Hydrogenophaga sp. SL48: one gene and its partner. The protein of the gene in region 1 interacts with the protein of each later gene in a pairwise test. Links are inferred from orthologs where the notes say so. Each region holds a gene or a part of one and is shown on either strand. Other genes may lie near its edges.

The links.
Region 2: the proteins of acpP (region 1) and ybgC interact in binary tests that used the Escherichia coli proteins (3 or more experiments, as listed by UniProt). The link is inferred for Hydrogenophaga sp. SL48 from one-to-one orthologs.

What each region holds. Positions count from the first base shown.
Region 1 is NZ_CP063400.1:511,125-514,348, forward strand. What follows is about bases 66-2,972. They hold acpP (acyl carrier protein), read left to right. Parts: upstream 66-1,352; coding sequence 1,353-1,592; downstream 1,593-2,972. Other genes in these bases: fabD (ACP S-malonyltransferase), read left to right, coding at 66-466; fabG (3-oxoacyl-ACP reductase FabG), read left to right, coding at 481-1,242; fabF (beta-ketoacyl-ACP synthase II), read left to right, coding at 1,600-2,844; IM738_RS02440 (hypothetical protein), read left to right, coding at 2,884-2,972. Outside these bases: more of fabD, read left to right, coding at 1-65; more of IM738_RS02440, read left to right, coding at 2,973-3,224. UniProt on the Escherichia coli protein: Carrier of the growing fatty acid chain in fatty acid biosynthesis.
Region 2 is NZ_CP063400.1:1,180,474-1,183,711, forward strand. The notes cover bases 132-3,052. They hold ybgC (tol-pal system-associated acyl-CoA thioesterase), read right to left. Parts: upstream 1,840-3,052; coding sequence 1,423-1,839; downstream 132-1,422. Other genes in these bases: tolA (cell envelope integrity protein TolA), read right to left, coding at 132-235; IM738_RS05680 (biopolymer transporter ExbD), read right to left, coding at 239-682; tolQ (protein TolQ), read right to left, coding at 687-1,391; IM738_RS05695 (pyridoxal phosphate-dependent aminotransferase), read right to left, coding at 1,944-3,052. In the rest of the region: more of tolA, read right to left, coding at 1-131; more of IM738_RS05695, read right to left, coding at 3,053-3,164; transcription antitermination factor NusB, read right to left, coding at 3,180-3,238.

The DNA of each region.
Region 1 (3,224 bases):
GGCCGTCAACTTCAATGACCCGATGCAGACGGTCATCGCTGGCAGCAAAGCAGCCGTTGAGAAGGCTTGCGAAGTGCTCAAGGCCACTGGTGCCAAGCGTGCATTGCCGCTGCCGGTGTCGGCACCCTTCCATTCGAGCCTCATGAAACCCGCAGCCGAGAAACTCAAGCTGCGGTTGGCCGACACGGCGTTTGCCGCGCCGCAGATTCCGGTGCTCAACAACATCGATGTGGCGGTGGAAACCAATGCGTTGCGCATACAGGATGCGCTGTATCGGCAGGCGTTCGGCCCGGTTCGCTGGGTGGAGTGTGTGAGCGCCATGAAAGCGCGGGGCGTGTCCACCCTGGTTGAATGTGGTCCTGGCAAGGTGCTCGCCGGCATGGTCAAGCGCATTGACGCCGACATGAGCGGTGTCGCCTTGTTCGATCCGGCCACGCTGGCCGATGTGAAAACCTTGCTGGCCTGATCGAGGGAACGACAATGTCTGAAATCAAATTTGCGGGGCAAGTGGCCTTGGTGACAGGTGCTTCACGCGGGATTGGCGCGGCCATCGCCCTGGAGCTCGCCGCGCGCGGCCTGATCGTGGTCGGTACCGCCACCACCAAAGAGGGCGCTGCCAAAATCAGCTCGGCATTGGCCTCTGTGCCAGGTGTTGCAGCGGGTTCCCAAGGCGCAACACTGAACGTCAATGACGCTGGCGCGGTGGACGCCCTGATCGATGAGATCACCAAGACCCACGGGGGGCTTCAGGTGTTGGTGAACAACGCAGGCATCACCCGCGACATGCTGGCCATGCGGCTGAAGGATGACGATTGGGATGCGGTGCTCGACACCAACCTCAAAGCTGTGTTTCGCCTGAGCCGCGCGGTCATCCGCCCCATGATGAAGCAGCGCTATGGGCGCATCATCAGCATCACGAGCGTGGTGGGGGCGTCCGGCAATGCTGGGCAGGCGAACTATGCCGCTGCGAAGGCCGGGGTGGCGGGCATGACGCGCGCCTTGGCGCGCGAGCTGGGCAGCCGCAACATCACGGTGAACTGCGTGGCGCCCGGCTTCATCGAAACCGACATGACCGCCGCCCTGCCGGAAGAGCAGCAGAAAGCCTTGCTGGGCCAAATTCCGCTCGGGCACCTCGGCAAACCGGCAGACATTGCCCATGCCGTGTCCTACCTGGCCAGCCCGCAGGCAGCCTACGTCACGGGTCAGGAACTGCATGTCAATGGTGGCATGTTCATGTCCTGAAAATCCTTGCTTTTCTTCCGCCGATGAGCCGTCCGGCGGGCCGCCTAGGGGCACCTCTCTAGCCCGGCTAAAATGATGGCCTTGTCATCCAACCACCCTCAGAGGGACTTATGAGCGATATCGAAGCACGTGTAAAAAAAATCATTGCCGAACAACTCGGCGTGGAAGAAGGTCAGGTCACCCCTGAGAAGGCTTTCGTGGCCGACTTGGGCGCAGACTCCCTTGACACGGTGGAACTGGTGATGGCGCTGGAAGACGAGTTCGGCATCGAGATCCCGGACGAAGACGCCGAGAAGATCACCACGGTCAAAAACGCCATCGATTACGCGATGACGCACCAGAAGGCCTGATCCGTCCATGAGCCGTCGTCGCGTTGTCGTGACCGGCCTGGGTTGTATCAGCCCCGTGGGCAACACGGTGGCTGAAGCTTGGGCCAACCTTCTTGCCGGTCAGTCTGGCATCGACCTCATCACCAAGTTTGATGCCTCGGGCTTCAACTGCCATTTCGGGGGTGAGGTCAAAGGGTTCAATGTGGAGTCGTACATGACCTCGAAAGAGGCCCGTGCGATGGACACTTTCATTCATTTTGGTATTGCTGCGGCGGTTCAGGCGGTCGCTGACTCCGGGCTTCGCACTGGCGATGCTTTGGGAGACGAAGAGGCGACCCGAATAGGGTGCAACATCGGTTCCGGTATTGGCGGCTTGCCTTTGATCGAAGCCACGCACGCTGAGTTGGTCAGTCGTGGACCGCGTCGCATTTCCCCATTTTTTGTGCCTGCGTCGATCATCAACATGATTTCAGGTCATGTGTCGATCAAGTTCGGCTTCAAAGGACCCAACATTGCCGTGGTCACGGCGTGTACCACCGGTTTGCATGCCATCGGCCTGTCGGCCCGCATGATTGAGTACGGCGATGCTGACGTGATGGTGGCTGGCGGTTCTGAGTCCACCGTATCGCCTCTTGGACTGGGTGGTTTTGCTGCCGCACGAGCTTTGTCCACGCGCAATGACGATCCCAAGACCGCGTCCCGACCCTGGGACAAGGACAGGGATGGTTTTGTGTTGGGGGAAGGCGCTGGCGTCGTGGTGCTCGAAGAGTACGAACATGCCAAAGCGCGTGGCGCCAAGATCTACGCTGAGTTGGTGGGCTTTGGCATGAGCGCCGATGCGTACCACATGACCGCACCCAATGAAGATGGTCCCCGGCGTTCGATGGTGCAGGCCTTGAAAAATGCTGGCATCAACGCCGATCAGATCGACTACCTGAATGCGCATGGCACGTCCACTCCGCTGGGCGATTTGAACGAGACCAACGCCATCAAGGCAGCGCTGGGTGATCACGCCAAGAAAACGGTGGTGAACTCGACCAAGTCCATGACCGGGCACCTGCTCGGGGGAGCGGGCGGCATCGAGAGTGTTTTCACGGTGATGGCCCTGCACGAACAGAAGAGCCCGCCCACCATCAACATCTTCAACCAGGACCCTGAGTGCGACCTGGACTATTGCGCCAACACCGCGCGAGACATGAAGATCGATGTGGCCATCAAGAACAACTTCGGGTTTGGCGGCACCAACGGCACCCTGGTTTTCAAGCGCATCTGATCCGAAGCGCATCGATTTCCAGCCCGTTTTTCGCAGAGCATGCGCAGCGCCCCATCGGTCATGTACCCGGTGGGGCGTTGTTCCTTTTATGCCGGACTGCTGCTTGCTTCGGGCAGTATGGGCCTCTTGGTGGTGGCTTGGGGTGCGCGCATGGGGCCGTCTTGGAGCGTGGCTTTCGGCGTGTTGCTCTGGATGCTGTGGGGCGCTATCGCAGTCGTGAGTTGGCGTCATTCGCCCGTCGGGCGTTTGCAATGGGACGCGCTGGCGGCACCTGTTGATGACCTTTTGGCGCGTGAAGGGGCCTGGCTGTGGCACAGCACGGCCTACCAGGATGGCGTGGTCTTGCTGCGGGTGGAGCCGGTGCAGGATTTTCAGCGGTG
Region 2 (3,238 bases), 670 kb from region 1 along the record:
CGGGCGGCGGCGGCGGCGGCGGCGGGGGTTGCACGGCGCGCGGCGCGGCCTCGCGCGGCACGGCCGACCAGAGCTCGGCCTCGAAGCTGACCGGCTCTTCGTCCTTCTTCCAGTGCACGCCCCAGGTGAGCGCGGCCATCAGCAAGGCGTGCGCGACCAGCGCCAACCCCACGGGCACGGTCCAGCGGCCGGAGCGCGGCGGTTTGAGGTCGAGGGCGTCGGTGGTGACCTGCATGGTTCAGCGGCTGGACTGCACGGCCAGACCCACGCGCTCGACGCCCGCGCGCTTGAGCGTGTCCATGGTCTTGACCACGGTCTCGTACTTGATGCCCTTGTCGGCGCTGATCACCACCGGCACCTTGGCGGGCTCGGCGTCGCCAGCGGCCGAGCCTTGCAGGCGGCTCACCTCGCTGGCGAGTTGCGCCATCTTGATGCTGGGGCTGCTTTTGCTCGACGAACCCAGCCGCACCTGGATCGACTCGTCCTTGTCGATCACCACCTGCACGAAGCTCTTGGGCTGGACGTCGGCCTGGCCCACGCTGGGCAGGCTGATCTGGCTCGGTGAAATCAGCGGTGCGGTCACCATGAAGATGATCAGCAGCACCAGCATGACGTCGATGAACGGGACCATGTTGATCTCGTTCTTGGTGCGGCGCACGCGCCCGCGTGAGGTGGCGGCCATGGTGTCAGTGTCCCGATGCGGTGGCGTGGGGCGCCTGCTGGCCCAGGTTGCGCTGCAGGATGTTGGAGAACTCTTCCATGAAGGTCTCCATGCGGTTGGCCACGCGGTCGATGTCGGTGGCAAAACGGTTGTAGGCGACCACCGCCGGGATGGCGGCGAAGAGGCCGATGGCGGTGGCCACCAGCGCCTCGGCGATGCCGGGTGCGACGGTGGCCAGCGTCACCTGGGCCAGCGCGGCCAGGCCGGTGAAGGCGTGCATGATGCCCCAGACCGTGCCGAACAGACCCACATACGGCGCCACCGAGCCGACCGTGCCGAGGAAGGAGAGGTTGGTTTCCAGGGCGTCCAGTTCGCGCTGGAAACTCGCGCGCATGGCGCGGCGGGCGCCGTCGAGCAGCGAACCGTTGTCGGTGATGCGGCGCTCGCGCAGCTTCTGGTATTCGCGCATGCCGCTGGCGAAGATGCGTTCCATCGGGCCGCCGTGGCGCGCGCTCTGGGCGGCGGCCGCGTAGAGGTCGTTGAGGTTGGCGCCCGACCAGAACTCGCGCTCGAAGTCCTCGTTGTGCGAGTTCACGCGTTTGAGGGCGAACACTTTGCGGATGATGGCGGCCCAGCTGATGATGGACACCAGGCCGAGCAGGACGACCACGGCTTGAACCACCCAACTGGCGTTGAGCAGCAACTGGACAATGGAAAGTTCTTGGGGCATGTTGGCGTTGCGGTTGGGACTGGTTCAGGGGTCAATGGTTCCCGGCGGACAGCGCTTGGATGACGCTGGCGGGAATGCGCTGGGGTCGTAGGGTGGCGGCGTCCACCCAGCCGATGCGGATGCTGCCTTCGCAGAGCACCGTGGGGGCCGCGCCGTCCTGTTGCAGGACGGCGCTTTGTTCGATTGTGAGCGAGGCTTTGCCCGATTCGGTCACGCGCGCGGTAACCAGAAGCAAATCGTCGAGCCGGGCAGGGCGGTGGTAGCGCAGCTGGGTGCTGGTCACGACGAACATGCCGCCGACCTGCTCGCGCAGTGCGTGCTGCTCCACGCCCAGGTGGCGCAGCCACTCGGTGCGGGCGCGCTCGAAGAACTTGAGGTAGTTGGCGTAGAACACGATGCCGCCGGCATCGGTGTCTTCCCAGTAGATGCGCACCGGCCAGCTGAAGATCGCCCCCACGCTCCCCGCTGCGCTGGGGTCGCTGCCCCCCGAGGGGGCTGGCCCTGCCTTGGGGCGGCCCGGCGGCTGGGCCGGAGCTGCGAGCAATGGCTCGCTCACAGCGCAGCCTCCAGACGGGCCACGGCCTCCTGCAGCTGGGGCAGGGCGTTGGCGGTGGAAAAGCGCAAATAGCGGCCGGGGTCGGCGAGGCCGAAGTCGCGGCCGGGTGTGGTGGCCAGCTGGCAGCGGCGCATCAGCTCGAAGGCCAGCGCCCAGCTGCCGCCTTCGTCGGGCCGGCTGCCCTGCGGCGGGATGCTCCAGCGTTCGCACAGGCCGCGCACGTCGGCCCAGGCGTAAAACGCGCCGTCGGGCATCACCGGCACCGTGAGGCCGAGCCGGTTGAGCGCGGGGATGAAATGGTCCCGGCGCGCTTTGAACTCGGCGCGTCGCCGTTCGTATTCCGCCAGGCTCTCGGGCGCGAAGCAGGCCAGCGCCGCGTGCTGTGCGATGGTGCTGGCGCAGATGAACAGGTTTTGCGCGAGGCGCTCCACGGCAGGCACCAGCGCGGGTGGCAGCACCAGCCACCCCAGGCGCCAGCCGGTCATGTTGAAGTACTTGGAGAAGCTGTTGATGCTGATGACCTGATCGCCCAGCCCGTCGGGCAGGCCGAGCGCGCTGTGGCCATAGGCTTCTTCGTAGGACAGACCGAGGTAGATTTCATCGACCAGCGTGACCCCGCCTTGGTCGCGCACGAAGCGCGCGATGCGTTCGAGCTCGTCGCGGGCGATGGAGGTGCCGGTGGGGTTGGACGGCGAGGCGAGCAGCACACCGCGCGTGGCCGGCCGCCAGGCCGCTGCCACGTGCTCGGCGCTCAGCTGGAAGCGGTCTTCCGGCCCCGAAGGGATCAGCACCGGCGTGCCCTCGGCGGCCTGCACGAACTGGCGGTTGCAGGGGTAGCAAGGGTCGGGCATCAGCACCTCGTCGCCCGCTTCGATCAGCGCCAGGCAGGCCAGCTGCAGCGCTGCCGAGGCGCCGGCCGTGACCACGATGCGGCCGGGGTGAATGTCCAGCCCGAAGCGGCTGGCGTACCAGCCGCTGATCGCTTCACGCAGGGCGGGCAGGCCGGTGGCGGGGGTGTACTGGCTGCGCCCGTCGTGGATGGCGCGCTCGGCGGCGGCCTGCACCAGGGGGGGCGCGGTGAAGTCGGGCTCGCCGATGTTCAGGTAGATCATGGGCCGTTGCCCGGGCCGCGCCTCGCGGGCCATCTCGGCGGCGGCCTTGGCCAGCTCCATCACATAGAAGGGTTCGACGCGTTGGGCGCGTTGTGAAATCCGCATCGGTCTGGACCCGCCTCAGGCAGGTCGCGAGGCCGGCTTGCGCGCCGGCGCGGGCGACGCGGCCACCTCGTCGG